4 regions of the Shewanella sp. 433 genome follow, and region 4 is predicted to be linked to each of the others. Evidence: predicted binding sites of a transcription regulator. Region 4 holds the regulator's gene; each other region holds the start of a gene.
What was found. The regulator sigma-54, encoded in region 4, starts transcription at its own class of promoters, with help from an activator protein. The targets are predictions, from matches to a motif close to GTTGGCACGNNNNTNGNNT.
Positions count from the first base shown of each region.

Region 1: the regulator sigma-54 is predicted to act here: its motif matches at 2,287-2,305, upstream of flgB (flagellar basal body rod protein FlgB).
Region 2: the regulator sigma-54 is predicted to act here: its motif matches at 2,008-2,026, upstream of AC5YB1_RS07595 (DUF3192 domain-containing protein).
Region 3: the regulator sigma-54 is predicted to act here: its motif matches at 1,561-1,579, upstream of glnA (glutamate--ammonia ligase).

Region 1 is NZ_CM181703.1:3,151,812-3,156,439, reverse strand. It holds gene flgA (flagellar basal body P-ring formation chaperone FlgA) at 1-89, opposite strand, end outside; gene AC5YB1_RS14010 (chemotaxis protein CheV) at 289-1,209, shown strand; gene AC5YB1_RS14005 (CheR family methyltransferase) at 1,357-2,190, shown strand; gene flgB (flagellar basal body rod protein FlgB) at 2,338-2,736, shown strand; gene flgC (flagellar basal body rod protein FlgC) at 2,739-3,158, shown strand; gene flgD (flagellar hook assembly protein FlgD) at 3,169-3,951, shown strand; gene flgE (flagellar hook protein FlgE) at 4,014-4,628, shown strand, end outside.
Region 2 is NZ_CM181703.1:1,703,516-1,708,143, forward strand. It holds gene syd (SecY-interacting protein) at 32-694, shown strand; gene AC5YB1_RS07585 (Zn-ribbon-containing protein) at 809-1,582, opposite strand; gene AC5YB1_RS07590 (hypothetical protein) at 1,582-1,917, opposite strand; gene AC5YB1_RS07595 (DUF3192 domain-containing protein) at 2,033-2,437, shown strand; gene AC5YB1_RS07600 (DUF2789 domain-containing protein) at 2,579-2,809, opposite strand; gene AC5YB1_RS07605 (GNAT family N-acetyltransferase) at 3,082-3,732, shown strand; gene AC5YB1_RS07610 (Mpo1-like protein) at 3,725-4,039, shown strand.
Region 3 is NZ_CM181703.1:643,117-647,744, reverse strand. It holds gene typA (translational GTPase TypA) at 1-1,292, opposite strand, end outside; gene glnA (glutamate--ammonia ligase) at 1,660-3,069, shown strand; gene AC5YB1_RS03030 (N-acetyl-ornithine deacetylase) at 3,372-4,196, shown strand; gene ppnP (pyrimidine/purine nucleoside phosphorylase) at 4,306-4,620, shown strand.
Region 4 is NZ_CM181703.1:3,893,685-3,898,312, reverse strand. It holds gene rapZ (RNase adapter RapZ) at 1-612, opposite strand, end outside; gene ptsN (PTS IIA-like nitrogen regulatory protein PtsN) at 609-1,052, opposite strand; gene hpf (ribosome hibernation promoting factor) at 1,055-1,342, opposite strand; gene AC5YB1_RS17225 (RNA polymerase factor sigma-54) at 1,373-2,857, opposite strand; gene lptB (LPS export ABC transporter ATP-binding protein) at 2,989-3,720, opposite strand; gene lptA (lipopolysaccharide transport periplasmic protein LptA) at 3,717-4,256, opposite strand; gene lptC (LPS export ABC transporter periplasmic protein LptC) at 4,243-4,628, opposite strand, start outside.

The DNA of each region.
Region 1 (4,628 bases), 740 kb from region 4:
GATAAAGAGGGTACGCTAAGCTCATCAGCCGCAAAACTTGGGCATGAGCAGAGTAAAGCGATGAAAAAGTATACTGTATTTACTTTCATATTGAATAGACTAGCTTAGATAGCTAGAGAGCACCTATACTTCGTTGTGGCCCGTACTTTATAGACATTTTTCATAGAAATTAGTGTCATAAATTTGACGAGTTTAGGGCCTGGTTATCATACACATTTTTTAAAGCAATTAGCATGCCTATACTTATAGTTACTATGGTTGGGGAAGCATTCACAAGGCAAAGGCATTATGTCGAGTATTCTTGATTCAGTAAATAAACGTACCCAACTCGTGGGACAAAACCGTCTAGAATTGCTGCTGTTTAAATTAAACAGTAAGCAACGATTTGGTATTAACGTATTTAAAGTCAAAGAGGTACTGCAGTGCCCGCCATTGACGGCATTACCTAAGCTAAATCCTGTGGTTCGGGGAGTGGCGCATATTCGCGGCAAGACGATATCTGTGATTGATTTAAGTGCTGCTACGGGGGGGCGTCCAATTGAAAATATTGACGAATGTTTTATTATCATTTCTGAGTATAACCGCAGCGTGCAAGGGTTCTTAGTCCAGTCTGTTGAGCGAATCATTAATATGAACTGGGAAGCCATTATGCCACCGCCGCAGGGGGCTGGACGCTATTCCTACTTAACGGCCGTTACTGAAGTCGAAGGGGAGTTGGTTGAGATCCTTGATGTCGAAAAAATCCTCGATGAGATATCCCCTGTTAAGACGCAGATAAGCCAAGAAATGGATGATAAGTTAACCATAGATAGAGACCGCCACTATCATATTATGGTGATTGATGATTCAACAGTGGCTCGTAAGCAAATTATTAGGGCGTTAGAGTCATTAAATCTGCAAATCGATACCGCTAAAGATGGCCGTGATGCCCTCAACCAATTAGAGGCGATGGCGGCCAATATGGACAATGTCGCTCGTGAGCTCCCCTTGGTGATTTCTGATATCGAAATGCCCGAAATGGACGGTTATACCTTAACGGCAGAGATTAGAGACAACCCTAAGCTTAAAGATATTAAGGTGGTGCTACATACCTCACTCAGTGGCGTGTTTAATCAAGCGATGGTGGAAAAAGTGGGCGCCAATGATTTTATTGCCAAATTTAATCCTGATGAGTTAGCCGCAGCAGTGAATAAGCACCTTAGTTTGTAATTTAAGCGTCGTTATACAAGCCCCTAACTTTACGTAGTTTATGCTTGTCTCAGTGTGTTAGCTAATGTATAACCCTGAGCTGTTTAATGCTTGCTATAGTAGTGTATGTTGTAGCCTGTTTTATTTTTTTGAGATTGGGATATCTAGGTGCCAAATAAATCACTTGCTGAAGCTGAGTACAACCAATTTAGGTTATTTCTGGAACAACACAGCGGGATCGTGCTGGGTGAAAATAAGCAATATTTAGTTCGTAGTCGCTTGGCACCGTTAATGGGGAAATATAATCTTCCCTCGTTATCTGAGGTGGTTAAACATTCGATGAAGCCGACGGAGCGGCAGTTAAGAGCAGAGGTTATCGATGCGATGACCACTAACGAAACCTTATGGTTCAGGGATCGTTATCCGTTCGAGTTACTGGCAAATAACTTATTGCCAGAATATACCCGCTTAGGCCGGCCACTCAAAATATGGTCGGCAGCGTGTTCGTCTGGGCAAGAGCCCTATTCGTTAGCCATGACCATTTTAGAATATCAGCAGCGTAAGCCGGGGGCTTTACCGGGGAGTGCATCGATACTGGCCACCGACCTCTCGCCATCCATGCTCGATAAGTGTAAGGCGGCGCAATATGATAATTTAGCGCTGGCGCGCGGTTTATCTGATGAGCGTAAACGACAATTTTTTGCACCCACAACCCCTGGCTCTATGGTGCTTAACGATAATGTAAAACGTCTGGTTAATTTCAGAGCCCATAATTTGCTTGAAAGTTATACCTTACTGGGTAAATTTGACATTATATTTTGCCGCAACGTACTGATCTACTTTGCACCTGAGGCAAAGGCCAAAATATTGCGGCAATTTGCTGCCGCTTTGAACCCCAAAGGGATCTTATTCCTTGGCGCTTCAGAGTCGATTGCCGGATTAACCGAAGAATTTGAGATGGTGCGCTGTAATCCTGGCATCTATTATCAAAAGCGTGGTTAACCTTAATCACCTCAGTTAGCTAAAATGCCAGCAATAAGCTGGCATTTTTTATCGTTCTGGTTTTTTATTCATCACTCTCTGCTCGTTTACATCTTGCTTGGCATAACAATTGCTTTCTTGTTGGTATCTGTATGAGGAGGCAATTTTATGGCGATCAGTTTTGATAAAGCATTAGGTGTACATCAATTCACTTTGGGTGTGCGTTCAACGCGTGCGCAGGTGATCTCATCTAATATTGCCAATGCCGATACCCCTCATTATAAAGCTAAAGATCTCGATTTTGATAAGGCGCTGCAAGCGGCGCGTACTCGACAAGGCGGTTTAGCCATGAGCCGCAGTGACGAACGTCATTTCGATTTAGCGGCTTTAAGTCAGCAACATGTGAGTTATCGCGTGCCCAATCAGCCGGATACGGGTGATGGTAATACCGTCGATATTCAGCAAGAGCAATCTGAATTTATGCAAAACGCCTTAGAGTATCAGATGTCGTTAGGCTTTCTTGACAGTAAATTTGCTGGGCTGAAAAAAGCACTTAAAGGAAATTAATGATGAGCTTATTTAATATCTTTGATGTTTCAGGATCGGGTATGTCGGCGCAATCTATCCGCCTTAATACCACGGCAAGTAACATTGCCAATGCCGATTCGGTTTCCAGTAGCATCGACCAGACTTACCGTGCTCGGCATCCTGTATTTGAAGCGGAAATGGCCAAAGCGAGTCATCAGCAACAAACCTCACAGTCGGTCAAAGTGGCGGACATTGTTGAAAGTGATAAGCCGCTGCAGAAAGAATATTCTCCTGATCACCCGTTGGCCGATGCCGACGGCTTTATTTATAAACCCAATGTGAATGTGATGGAGGAGATGGCGAACATGATCTCTGCATCGCGTTCGTACCAAATGAACGTACAAGTTGCTGAAGCGGCCAAGTCTATGCTGCAACAGACTTTGCGAATCGGCAAATCTTAGGAGGTAATGAGTGAGCCTCATTAATCCGTTAAGCAGTCAGTCTCCCCTGAGCAGTGAACAGCAAAGTGGGCAGATCACACCGCAAGCAAACAGCAGAACCAGTGCCATCACCGAGTCTACGGGAAATCCGTTTCTAGATGGTATTCGCTTACCTGAGGAGTCATCGATTCCTGAGGCAAATAATCAGGAGCTGACACAAGACGATTTTTTCTCTTTATTGAGTCAACAGTTGTCGATGCAAGATCCATTTAAGCCGGTGGATAATGACCAAATGATCGCGCAGATGGCCTCATTTTCGACCGTCGATGGGATCAGCAAGCTTAATGAGGAGATTGTTAACCTTAATGCTGTGATGACCTCGAGTCAGGCACTACAAGCCTCAGGGCTCGTTGGGCAGAAAGTGCTTATCCCCTCTGATACCGGCCATATTTCTGCTGAAGATCCGCACTTAAAAGGGATCATCAGTACGCCAGAGGCTATCGATGACATTACCGTGCGCATCGAAGATGAAAAAGGTCAGCTCATCAAGACGTTTACCGTCGATGGCAGCGCAGGCGGCAATATTGATGTCAGCTGGGATGGGCTAGATAAAAATGGCGAGCCGGTGGCAAGTGGCAATTATTCGATTAAGGCATCTGGCAAAGTGGATGGTCAAAGTGAAGACCTCGCCGTATCAACCTACGCACATGTAACCAGCGTCTCATTAGGTACAGCCAGTACCGGCGCAATTTTAAACCTTAGGGGCATAGGGGGTATCAAGATTGGTGATGTACTCGCCGTCTCTGAAACCTAGATAAAGCTTACGTTAGGGCATAACGTCCACGACAACGAATAAAATTTTTAATGAGGTGATTTATGTCATTTAACATTGCATTGAGCGGTATCTCAGCAGCCCAAAAAGATCTTAATACCACGGCTAACAATATTGCCAACGTCAATACGGTTGGTTTTAAAGAGTCTCGCGCCGAATTTGCCGATGTGTATGCCAACTCGATTTTTGCTAACAGTAAAACCACAGTCGGTGGCGGTGTGACCACATCACAAGTGGCGCAGCAGTTCCACCAAGGCAGTATGCAGTTTACCAATAACGCGCTCGATATGGCGATTAATGGTGGTGGTTTTTTTGTGACCTCATCTGAATTGGGCTCGCAAGATATGTCTTATACCCGCGCGGGAGCGTTTAAAGTCGATGGTAATAACTATTTGGTTAATTCGTCAGGTAACTTCTTGCAGACATTTCCAGTCGATAAAGATGGCAATTCAACATCAGTGAGTTTAACCACGACTAAGCCAGTGCAAATTCCCGATACGGCAGGTCAACCACAAAAGACTAATGATGTGGGCATTCAGATGAACCTGAATGCCGCTGAAGATACGCTCGATCCAGCGAATTTCGATCCCACTAAGCCCGAGACCTTTAATAATTCGACATCTGTGACCATATATGACTCCTTAGGTGAGCCACAGATT
Region 2 (4,628 bases), 1.9 Mb from region 4:
ACATTATACTCAAATTTTGGACTGCTGCTAAGTGTCTTCTTTACCTGCTTTAGATAATTTTTTTGACGTTTACCACCAAAGTTATATTGAAAAGCTAGCTGAACCGCCTAGATATTACCCTGAAGGTGAAGATTCTGAGTGCATTTTAAGCGAAGATAAAGCCCATGTGGTGAATCGTCCAGAGGTTGCTGTGCGTTGGCTGGCTGTTGAGCGGCAATCCCCCGGCGGCTTTAATAATATTGAACATGCCTTAGAGTTGAGCCTGCATCACAGCATAAATGCCTTTTATGGGGCTTACTATGCGGCGCCGTTAATGTTTGATTCTGCCTGGGGGCAAGGCGAACTGCTACAGGTGTGGAACCATCAAGATTTTGAATATTTACAGCAAAACTTGATTGGGCATTTAATGATGAAGCAAAAATTGAAACAGAGTCCCACCTGGTTTATTGGTGTGCTTAACGAAGGCGATCAGATGTTGGTGGTCGATAATAATGACGGCAGTGTCTGGCTGGAGATCCCTGGGCAGGTGCCTCATCAACGGTTAGCCGAGAGTTTAAATGAGTTTATCGATGCGTTATCTCCCAGAGTATGCCCGCCGGTTAAGCATATTGAAGAGTCTCTGCCCGAGCTTGACCATCCGGGGATATGGCAGCGGATTAAAACCATGTGGGCCAATCTCAGAGGTAAAAGCTAAAGGTTTATGTTGCAGGCTAACGTTAACAGTACTGCTAAGTCAATCTGGCTCATCAATGTATGCCCCATTGATGAGCCTGTTGAGGTGAGTTCACTAAAGCTATTTTTTAAATAGTTAAAGGTGATCCCATGAGATGTTAGAGACAATACGGCAGTCATCACACCGAAAGTGGAACATATCTAATAAGGGCTCATCGAGTAACCAGTCTTGATTGCCACAGCGCGGGCATGGCCGTTGTTGCTCAGACGCTAAACTTTCGCCCCCAACGCGATATAAGTAATAGTAGGTGGGGATGTGTGTTAGGTATTCAACGCGGCCGCGCAGATCCCAACCTCGTCTAAACAGGTCGCTGTCGCTCGAGGTTAATTCTTCAAGTGCGGCAAATTCGGCTTTGGTGGCCGCAGCCATCTGCAGTTCATCACAGGCTTGCCATTCAGTTTGCCATTTAATGATACGTTTATGATCGCCATTAAAGGTGGCTGGGATCTGGTATAGCGGGATAGGTTGTAAGGTATCACCGTTGCGAAGTGGGGAGCACATATGCACGTAACTGGTGTAAATTAGCTGCCAACTGGGCGTCTCTGTACTGGTCACTTCTGAATTGATATCTTGGCCGATATATTTTTCGCGAGGGTGCAACAGTTTTGCTTCGGTCAGCTGAGCTAAGGCGTGCTCGACCCATGGGCTGTTATAGCGTTTTGCTAGGCTGCTTTTTTCTGGCATCAGCAGACGTACGCGAAATTCCCCGTCATTAAATGCCACTGCAAATTCGCGCCCAAGGACTTGGCCGTTAGCACGGTAAGCTTCGAGAAGCCCATTGATAGCCTGTTCTGCCGCGGTGATGGTGGTGTTATCGAAGCATTCAAATCTTAATTCCACGACGTGCATTAATGGTTATCTCGCTGTGTGAGTTTGGCTTCTAGGGCGGAGATCCTATTGATTAACTCCTGTTGCTGTTGTGTTAAGGCATGCACTTGTTGCTGCAATTGCGCTAAGGCGGTCTCGGCACTGGCGGACTGCTCTACCACGGTGGGCAGGTGATAGCTTGCATCAAGCGCCGCCACTTCTTCCTTAGATAACGCCTTAAAATGTTGTATGCCTTGAATGAGCACTGGCATAGGCAATGCGTTTCCCAGCTTTGATTTTATCAGTGCCAGACTAGGTGTCTTGCCGGAGTCGACAATCGCTTTTGCCACTGCAACGACCTGTTCGATTGGAGTCATAATGAGTGAAATTCCTTACTTTTTAGCAATTATGGTATCCATTAAAAGAACCGACCAAATAAAAAACATTATTATTCATATAGATAGTTGTTTGGCATGCACTTTGCTGTAATTAATGTCGATTATAATAGATAAACAGGGAGTTAAAGTGAAAACAAAATTACTGAGTTTGATTATTTTGACAGCATCAACCATTGGAATGTCAGGTTGTGTGATCAATATTGGCGACGAAGAGGGCGGCTGGGATAAGGGCCATAGCTGGCAAGCCACGCAAGCACAAAATCGGGAAAATTTGTCGAAGTTGGCCATCGGCATGAATAGAGAGCAAGTGATTTCACTAATGGGCACGGCTGATTTTACTGAAGCCTATGTTAAACAAGGCCAAGAGGTCGCCATACTCTATTATCGTACCCAGCGCATCAGAGGAGATGGTACGACTACTAAAGATGAATGTACGCCGATAGTCTTAGCCGATAACAAGGTTACTGGTTGGGGCGATGCGGCCTATGCTAACCTCTAAGCATGGCTGCTCAGTTAAAGGGTTAATCATCTTGATCCCGCTATACGTCACATGGCGAAATGATAAAGGCCATAACGACTATTAGACACTTGGCTCGTTATACGATATCGAGCCAAGTCTATCTACTCTTTACCTGCAAGTTTATGCTCTTAACTGCGCATCTAGCTGATCGATCACCTCTGTCCACTGCGCATCTTCTTCGAGTGATTCTTTAATAAAATGGCGTTGAGATGGGTTCCAAAAGTCGGCGTTAGCAATATGGATATTGTCTGCCATTTTGTGTTGCGCAATAAAGTCTGCTATCGCCTGATCGCTATTAGGTAGTCCTAGCTGTGCAAATAAACTATTGAGATTGGGTGTAGTGATATCCATTTTGGGCTCCTTAATTAATATCGAATCAGTTCATTGAGTATGGAACAAAATGATTAAGTTACTGAAATATTATGAACCTGTTTGTCAGTACCCTATGCACTGTAGCCTGCAGCGCGTAATCAGTATGCCAGTAAATTATCTACTGAAAATTTTTATTACATTTCGAAGTGGATGCAGATATTAGTCAGATTAGGCGGACAAAGATTATGCTTTGCACTAATTAACACTTTTGTTACATTGGAAAGGTTGACCGCTAATTTGGACATTCAGAAATGAATAGCAAAGCCCCCATACAGACCCTCAATGGCTATAAGGCTGTATATTTAACCGCTGAAGATCTTCGCATCGCAGCTTCCATCTTATATAACGCTTACCATGATGATGCTTTTTTTATGGCCGCTTTATATCAAGGCGACAAAGCGCAATATGAACAAAATTTGCGCGGGGCAATTCGCGAAGAATTACATACATTGTGGCAAGAAGAGCAAGCGTTAATTGGCCTGTTTGATGATCAAAGACTTGTTGGGTTAGTGTGTATTGTGACTCAGCAAGTGCCTCTTGGTGAAGCACGATATTGGCATTGGCGACTAAAAATGTTAATCAGTACTGGCTGGCGCTCAACTCAAGCGTTAATGAACAAAGAAGACTCCATTCTAGAACACTTACCCAGTACTCATTGTGGTATCTTGCAATTTATTGCGTTGACACCAACAGAACAAAATAAAGGCTTAGGAGTGTGGTTAGTCGAGGCGGTGATTAGTTGGTGTGATGAACAACCAAAGCTTGATGGCATTGGTGTGTTTGTAACCGAAGATAAACATGCTCATCTGTTTTCCAAACTGGGGTTTGCCGCAATAGAAAGCTTGGATATCGACGGTGTAGAGGGCGAACTGTTATTTTATCGCAGCGCCGAAAGTGAATAAGCCTTTACACCGTTTTAGCGATTTTTACCCGTTTTATTTATCACAACATCAGCATCCTATGTGTCGTGCGCTGCATTATGTTGGTAGTACTTTGGTATTACTATTAATCGCCTTAGCAATCTCACTGGGTAACGTTTGGGTGTTATTACTGCTTCCTATTGTGGGCTATGGTCCAGCTTGGCTAGGACACTATGCTTTTGAGCATAATCGCCCCGCGACGTTTACTCACCCAATATACAGTTTTTTGGCAGATTGGCTGATGTTTACGCAGTGGGTAAAATCGTTATATAAAATTAAACCCAAATAACAAGAATAGCTTGGGCTAATGGCTTTTATCGAGCGAATTGCTTTGTGGCGGTTAACTCCTTATCTCTCATCTAGATGTAAGAGATCTCTTACAATGATGTGAGTGATTAACTTTTTCATTGAGTGTTTTATGGGGTTTTTACATAGTAAGCTTTTATAAAACAATGGCTTAAATTATATTTTTTTGCAGGTTATCCCTAGCATGTTGAGTATGATTGTTTTTATCATCGTACGCTAGAACAAAGCTTGGCCTTATAATAACCGCAGTTAAGGAATTGAGCTTAAGTCACACCTTAAATGACTTCAGGATGAAGTGCTTGGGACAAGGTGATGGATGGAGTCAGGATGCACTCTAGTGACATGGGATGTGACAATAAGGAATAACGACTTAAGTCTTTAGTACAAGGATTGTCTTGCTGGATGCACCAATGCTTAATGGAATGAGCGATTCAGTTAAACGGAATAATTGAACTCAGGAAAAACAGCTAGGATGTTAAAGGATCTGTTTGGAGCTGGCAGGATGCCGCAGCATTAGGGATGAAGCAGGGAGCAGTGTGATAGCAGGAAGGCTAACAAAAGTATACTAGGCG
Region 3 (4,628 bases), 820 kb from region 4:
AGCTGCATATCTTTCATTTCAGCTTTACGGGTACCTAGCTTCTCGATAACGCCGCCTTGATGTTCTTCTTCAACGTCAACGGTTACGGTTTCGAACGGTTCACACATCACGCCATCGATCTCTTTCATGATCACTTCTGGACGCGAAACGGCTAACTCGTAACCTTCACGACGCATGTTTTCAATCAAGATTGACAGGTGAAGCTCACCACGGCCCGATACGCGGAAACGATCTGGGCTTTCAGTTTCTTCAACACGCAGTGCAACGTTATGCACTAATTCCTGCTGTAGACGCTCAAGGATGTTACGTGAAGTCACGTACTTACCTTCTTTACCAGCAAATGGAGAGGTGTTGACTTGGAAAGTCATGGTCAATGTTGGCTCATCAACTGACAGTGGTGGTAGTGCTTCTACAGCGCCTACTGCACAGATAGTGTCAGAGATCTTAAGCTCACCAAGACCAGTGATTGCTACGATGTCACCAGCGTTAGCAATTTCAACTTCGGTACGGTCTAGACCCATGTAACCTAATACTTGGCCGACTTTACCATTGCGTGTCTTACCATCAGCACCAACGACAGTGACTTGTTGGTTAGTCTTAACGCTACCACGCTTGATACGACCTACACCGATAACACCTACATATGAGTTGTAATCAAGTTGCGAGATCTGCATCTGGAAGTCACCTTCCGAGTCAGCATCTGGGAATGATACTTTTTCAACGATAGTTTCAAACAGTGGCGTCATGTCGACACCCTCTTCGTCTGGATCTAAAGTTGCGTAACCGTTTAACGCAGATGCGTAAACGATTGGGAAGTCTAGTTGCTCATCAGTCGCACCTAAGTTGTCGAATAGATCGAATACTTGGTCGATAACCCAATCAGGGCGAGCACCTGGACGGTCAATTTTGTTGATAACAACGATTGGCTTTAAGCCTTGTGCGAATGCTTTTTTGGTGACGAAACGCGTCTGTGGCATTGGGCCATCAACCGCATCAACCAGTAGCAATACACAGTCAACCATCGAAAGAACACGCTCAACTTCACCACCGAAGTCGGCGTGGCCAGGGGTGTCAACGATGTTGATACGGTAATCGTTCCACTTGATGGCAGTATTCTTTGCAAGGATCGTGATGCCACGTTCCTTTTCGATGTCGTTCGAATCCATCACCCGCTCAGCGGCTTCTCCCCGAGACTCCAGGGTTCCAGACTGTGCCAGCAACTTATCAACAAGGGTAGTTTTACCATGGTCAACGTGTGCAATAATGGCGATGTTACGTAAATTCTCTAACACAAATAAACCTCTTACCATCAAAAAAATAGGGTATTACTAACAGCTTCAATAATAGCTATTGCAATAAAAAACGTGCCATTCTACTCTAGACGAGGACTCTCGCACAGGATTATTTTTTAGTCAGCTATGAATAATCATGATCATCACAGTGCGCACCAAGATGGTGAATGCACCATAAAAAGGCAAGGGACGCACCAATATGGTGCAGGCCAGATTACACCACTCCTTCCACTTATTTTCATCCCTTTATTATTCAACAGCTTAAAATATTGGCACGAGTCTCGCTTTATCTTGGTCAGTACCGCGTTAAGCGTAAGTTGAATGTTATAAGAAGGGCATCCCCTCTACCCTACACGGAGATTTAAGAATGTCAGCAGAATCAGTTTTACAACAAATAGCAGAACTTGAAGTCAAATTTGTTGATTTGCGTTTTACCGATACCAAAGGTAAAGAGCAGCACGTTTCTATTCCGCATCACCAAGTTGATGCCGATTTCTTCGAAGACGGCAAGATGTTTGATGGCTCTTCAATCGCAGGTTGGAAAGGCATTAACGAATCAGACATGGTATTGATGCCAGATCCAACCACTTTTGTATTAGATCCTTTTACAGAAGAAACCACTGCACTTATCCGCTGTGACATTCTTGAGCCTGGCACCATGACAGGTTATGACCGCGACCCACGCTCTATTGCCAAGAAAGCAGAAGAGTATCTCGTCTCTACGGGAATCGCCGATACCGTATTGATTGGCCCAGAACCAGAATTCTTCCTATTTGATGATGTAAAATTTGGCACCGACATGTCAGGTTGTTTCGTCAAGCTTGATGCCAAAGAAGCGGCTTGGAACTCTGGTACCCATTATGAAGATGGCAACACAGGTCACCGTCCATTTGTAAAAGGCGGTTATTTCCCAGTAGCACCAGTTGACTCTTCACAAGACCTGCGTAGCGCTATGTGTCTAGTGCTTGAAGAGATGGGCCAAGTCGTTGAAGCACATCACCACGAAGTGGCGACTGCGGGTCAAAACGAAATTGCCACACGTTTCAACACGCTAACAAAAAAGGCCGATGAAATTCAGATCCTTAAGTATGTTGTGCACAACATGGCGCATGCTTATGGCAAAACAGCCACCTTTATGCCTAAGCCAATTGTTGGCGACAACGGTAGCGGTATGCATGTACATCAATCACTAGCTAAAGACGGTGTTAACCTATTTGCTGGTGACAAGTATGGCGGATTGAGTGAAACCGCTTTGTATTATATTGGTGGTATCATCAAGCACGCTCGCGCACTGAATGCTTTCACCAACCCAAGCACTAACTCTTACAAGCGTTTGGTGCCACATTTTGAAGCACCAGTTATGCTTGCATACTCTGCACGTAACCGCTCTGCTTCTATCCGTATCCCTGTGGTACCAAGCCCGAAAGCGCGCCGTATCGAAGCACGCTTCCCCGATCCACATGCAAACCCATACTTAGGTTTTGCTGCGCTTCTAATGGCCGGTCTTGACGGTATTCAAAACAAGATCCACCCAGGCGAAGCGATGGATAAAGATCTGTACGATCTACCTGCAGAAGAAGCCGCTGAGATCCCACAAGTGGCAACCTCACTGGAAAATGCACTCGAAAACCTCGATGCTGACCGTGAGTTCCTTACTAAAGGTGGCGTATTTAGTAATGACTTCATCGATTCATATATCGCATTGAAGAAAGGTGAAGCAGAGCGGGTAGCGCGCACGACTCACCCTGTTGAATTCGAGCTTTACTACAGCTTGTAATCTGCGCTGCAGATAATAAAACCGCCTTACATAGGCGGTTTTTTTATTTATATTGCTATGGCGCATTCACACAGCCACCAACACAATTAATGCTTAAAAATGCATTCTTCGCAATACACTGAATTAGTCGCCAGACAACATAGGCAGTAGACTTTAATGCCTTAATTCTTATCCATCTTTGCAGGCCACATCCCAGCCTAATTAGACTATCAGTCATTAGACTTTAATCTGCTTTAAAATGATTTATCTTTATGGGTAAACTGCTATGATGAGCAGGCCGTTAATTTACAGTAGAATCAATTATGTCTAGCCGAGATCCGTTTGCCAGTTACACTTGGAAGAGCGATATTTTTAGTTGCGAAAGTAACGATATCAGCACCTTTTATACGAGCTTAAAAGAGCAAGTCACTCGATTAGGTTTACTGGAGCGCAAGCTTGGCGACGCGGGACGCTACCCACTGAATCTGTACCAATCTCCGGCACAAAAATCGGGGCAACCCTCACTGTTAATTAGCGCAGGATTTCACGGTGAAGAAGCCGCAGGCCCATGGGGAATGTTACATTTCCTCAATGAACTAGAACCCGAACTATTTCAACGCATCAATCTTAGTCTACTGCCGCTTGTCAATCCGACAGGATTCAAGCGCGGCCATAGATTCAATAAGTTAGGTCAAAATCCTAATCGAGGTTTTTTGGTCGACAATGGTCGTGGCAAAAGTAATGATGACACCTCTATCGAAGGTCAAATACTGCTTGAGCACTCACAATTATTACTGGCGGCCAGTAAAGAAGGTATTTTAACTTGCCACGAAGATGTGTTGCAAAACGATACTTATATCTATTCGTTTGAAGCTAACCAAACACCAGGGCATTTCAGCCGCACACTGCGTGATACCTTAGGTGAATTTTTTCCCATCGCACCTGATAGCCTTATCGATGATTGCCCGGTAAAAGATGGCATTATCTTTAACCATTTTGACCTCTCCTTTGAAGCTTTTTTGGTTCGTTTAGGCGCCAATGTAGGCGTGTGCAGTGAAACACCAGGTAAGCAGAATTTCGATCAACGCGTTTTGGCCAATAGCGCCATGATGCAAGCCTTTATCGAGCAGGTCATTGCGAGACAATAGTCTAGCATCAGCTCAATCTAAATCGATACTATGATGGCGCCAGTAAAGAATAGATATTTCCATTTATTAATTATATATTCATCTATCGGTATTTTTTAAGGATAAATATATGAGTCAATTTCAACAGGTTTCAGTCGATAAACTGGCTAATGTTTACTTCGATGGCAAAGTGATGAGCCGCACCGTCACCTTCAGTGATGGCAGTAAACAAACATTAGGCGTGGTGTTACCCGGCGAATATGAATTCAGTACCGCTGTAGGTGAGATCATGCACGTACTCGATGGCACCCTGTCAGTATTACTTCCCGGCAGCGACACATGGCAAAGCTTTGCTGCGGGCAGCCAATTTCAGCTGGCAGCCGAGGTGAGTTTTACCATGCGCGCCCATGATATTGCTCAATATTGTTGCCAATACCTAGATTAAGCCGCTAA
Region 4 (4,628 bases):
TGGTTGGTCGAGACCCGTCAGCGGGCGTAACTCCGTTTCCCAGTGGGGATTGGGCAGAAAACGCACGTCAAACATAAAGTCTGCTTCACTTGGCATACCGTATTTAAAGCCAAATGACTCAAAGTTAATCACTAACTCCTTGTCTACTGTGCCTAGTAAGATCTCGCGTACCTTATCGCTTAAATCATAGATGTTAAGGGTAGAGGTGTCGATGTAGTGATCGACCATCTTAGAGATAGGCTCGAGCATTTTGCCTTCAAGTTGAATGGCTTCTTTGAGAGAGGCTTTTGAGCGTGACAGTGGATGTAACCTGCGGGTTTCACTGTAGCGTTTAAGTAACACATCGTCAGATGAGTTTAAGAAGAAACTCAGTATTTCGGTATCTTTAGGGAGATTAGCTAGCTGCTTCTCCAGCTGAATGTCCTCGCTGGGCATGTTGCGCACATCGACGCTTATGGCTACGAGTTCATTTCGACCTTTGAGCTGACTGAGCAGTGAGTCCATCATCTGTAGTGGCAGATTATCGACACAGTAATAACCCAGATCTTCCAGTACCCTAAGGACTACCGATTTTCCTGAGCCTGATCGCCCAGATACCATTACCAATTTCATTGGGTGATCACCTGATACAATTCTGCCTCGTCGTGGGTTTTTCTTAGCTGTTTGATGATGGCTTTATCACTTAATTTCTCTGCCATCGCGGCGAGGGTGCTAAGGTGCTGTTCGCATTGCTCTGAAGGAACCAATAATGCAAAGAGGATATCGACGGGCTGATTATCAATTGCATCGAATGCGATTGGCTCAGCACATTTAATCAATACGGCGACTGGCTTCTCAATATTCGTCAGCCGTCCGTGAGGGATCGCGATACCATTGCCTATACCTGTGCTGCCCATTTTCTCTCTCGCCAAAAGGCTTTCAAAAATCTCTTGAGAGGAAAGGGTGGGGTACTGGACAGCGGCCAAGTCGCTGATAAGTTCCAGTACCTTTTTCTTACTGCCCGGAGTGGCGCAGGTTGTGCACTCCGGCCGCAGGATGGTACTAAGTTCCATCGTTAATGCTTTATTAGCTTCTCTTTGTGTTTAATGACCTGACGATCTAATTTATCGATCAGGGAATCTATCGCGGCATACATGTCCGCGTGCTCTGATGTTGCAAATACTTCCCCACCACGGAGATGTAACTTTGCTTCAACTTTTTGCATCAATTTTTCGACATTTAATATCACATGGACATTATTGATCTGATCGAAATGCCGTTCAAGCTTTGTAAACTTTTCTTCAACATAGTTGCGCAGAGATTGGGTGATCTCGATGTGGTGCCCAGTCAGATTTATTTGCATAAAGTGATTCCTCCGGTTTCCAGTTGTTGATTATAAGCTTTTACGTTGATTTGACGGCGGTATCAACATCGCCTCACGATATTTTGCAATCGTGCGTCGAGCGACTTGGATACCTTGCTCTGCCAGCAGTTGTGCCATCTTACTGTCACTTAAGGGTTTCTTTTGATTTTCTGCGGCGACTAGCTTCTTAATAAAAGCGCGGATCGCAGTAGAAGAGCATTCACCACCATCGTCGGTCCCGACATGGCTGGAGAAAAAGTATTTCAGCTCAAAAATCCCTCTTGGCGTGTGCATATACTTTTGGGTAGTGACCCGCGAGATGGTCGATTCATGCATCTCGACCGCTTCGGCAATATCATTAAGCACCATAGGTTTCATCGCTTCTTCACCAAACTCGAAAAAACCTTGCTGGAAATCGACAATGCAGTTGGTGACCTTAAGCAAGGTATCGTTGCGGCTCTCTAAACTTTTTAGAAACCATTTAGCTTCTTGCAAGTGACCACGAATAAACTGGCCATCGGCTTGGTTTTTGGTGCTGCGTGCCATCGAGGCATAATGTTGGTTTACATTAATCTTAGGCATACTATCGGGATTAAGCTCGACCACCCAGCGACCTTTTTTCTTGCTAACTGTGACATCGGGGATCACGTATTCGTCGCGACTGGCAGTAATGGCCAGCCCCGGGCGCGGATTGAGGGTTTGAATTAGCGCTATGGCCTCACGCAGGTCATCCTCTTTCAGCTTGGTCTTACGCATCAATAGGCGAAAGTCTCGTCCGGCGATAAGATCTAAGTAATCACGGATCAAGAGTCTGGCGTTGTCGATATGCGGGGTGTCGGGGTTGTATTGGGCCAGTTGGATCATCAGGCATTCGCTGAGGTCTCTGGCACCAATCCCGATAGGATCGAAATGTTGTACCCGTTTTAATACCGCTTCAATTTCGTCGAGTTCGATTTCAGGATCGCCCATGGCTTCGAGAATATCGTCGCACGTTTGCGTCAAGTAGCCGCGCTCGTCTATGGCGTCAATGATGGCGGTGGCGATAGCAAGATCGTTGTCAGAAAAGGGCGTGAGGTTTTTTTGCCATTCGAGGTGTTCATACAAGCCTTCGCTGGTTTCCCCTTGAAAGGGCATGTCATCGTCGCGCATGGCACCAGAGCTGGAGTTGGGTGAGGCGGTATAGACCTCATCCCATGTGGTGTCGACGGGAAGCTCATCGGGCATAGAGTCTTGATTGAGTGCATCGGAGGTTTCTAAGCTTGAATTGTCTTCACTCGAGTCGACTTGCAGTTGCTCATTGTAATCGGTGTCGAAGTTGTCATTACGCTCTTGTTCTGAGTCGATATTGGCGCCTTCTTGCTCCTCGTCTAACTCGAGTAGAGGGTTAGACTCTAATGCTTGCTGGATCTCTTGCTGCAATTCCAATGACGAGAGTTGCAACAGACGAATGGCCTGTTGCAACTGGGGCGTCATGGTTAAATGCTGACCCATTTTGAGCTGAAGTGACGCTTTCATCGTACTGCTATTCCCTTGTTTCTAATTCTAAAGTGAGAAAGCTGCCTCTGGTATTAAACCGCTAAGGCGAATGATCTACTTAACAAGGTAAGAGCGGTTTAGCCTTTTACCTTGAGCGCTAATAACGTTAACTATAGCTTGAATTGTTCTCCTAAGTACACCGCTCGAACTTGTTGGTTATCTAAGATCTCATCGGGTGTTCCTTCGGCAATCAAATTACCGTGACTGACAATGTAGGCTTTTTCACACACATCCAATGTTTCACGTACGTTGTGGTCGGTGATCAGTACGCCAAGGCCACGATTTTTCAGTTGCTCAATAATCTTTTTGATGTCGATAACCGAAATGGGATCGACCCCGGCGAAGGGTTCATCAAGCAAAATAAACTTAGGATTGGCGGCTAATGCTCGGGCGATTTCGACGCGACGACGTTCGCCACCGGACAGTGCCATCCCCTGACTATCGCGGATGTGAGTAATATGAAACTCTTCTAGCAGGTGCTCCAACTCCTCTTCGCGCGCATCGTTACTGAGCTCGCGTCGGGTTTGTAATACCGCCATAATATTATCGCGTACCGATAATTTCCGAAAAATACTGGCTTCTTGCGGTAGATAGCCAATCCCTTTGCGGGCGCGCAAATGCATAGGATCTAAAGTGAGATCGTCATCGTCAATAAAAATACGTCCCTTGTCACTCTGGACTAGACCGACCACCATGTAAAAGGTGGTGGTTTTACCTGCGCCATTAGGCCCTAGCAAGCCGACGATTTGCCCTGTGCGTACGGTTAAGCTGACATCTTGTACCACGGCGCGGCTTTTGTAGCTTTTGGCTAAGTTAACCGCTTTTAGCGTCATCTCTGTCATTGCTTTTCCTGCTTGGGCTGTTCTTGGGGCTGACTTTTGCTGTTGTCTTGGTAACTTTCGGGTTGAATGATGGTGATAACGCGATCGCTACCCGTACTTTCGGCTATCAACTGTTGCTGCTCAATGTTGTAGCGAATTTGATTACCTGTGACTTGGCTACCTTCTTGTTCGAGGGTGGCATTACCAATTAGGGTTAGAGTGCGGGTCGACAGTTCATAGCGGATCTCATTGGCGCTGGCTGACGCTGGACGACCATTTTCCATCACCTGTGTATAAGTGGCTGGCTTACCCTTTGCCACTAAGATTTTGCCGCTACTATTTTCTTTGGTAAAGGCGCGTAATTCATCGGCTAAAATTTTAATGGAGCCTTGAGTCACCTCTACTGGGCCATTGAAGATAATCTGATTATTTTTAATATCAGCTTCTTGGCTTGCGGCTGAAATCTTAACCTCTTGCAGCAGGTCGGTTTCATTCGCCGCACTCTGCAGGCTAACCATGGTTAACAGGCCTGCAAGAATAAGATTATTTAGTTTCATATGTTCCTTCTACCTGGCTCGTCAGTCGTACTTTTTGTGCATTGAGGTCGGCATATAAGCCTTTTCCGGTAATCAAAAAATCGTTACCGGTGATCCGAATGGTTTGATCGGATGTCATGATCATGGTGTTGAGGTCCAATTCCATGTAGTTGGTTTCTATGGTTTGGATGGGCTCTTCAGGGCTAATGGCATCAATAATGACATTATTTTCCAAGATGACTTTGCCACTGTCTTTGTCTAATGTACCCCGAGCCGAGCGCAACCGCCACTGAGCATCGCCGTTATCGGGATAGACCAGATAAGTAGGCTGGGTAAAATAGGTCATATTACGCTCGGCATAGTGTTCCATATGGCTAGCCGAGACGCGGCTAT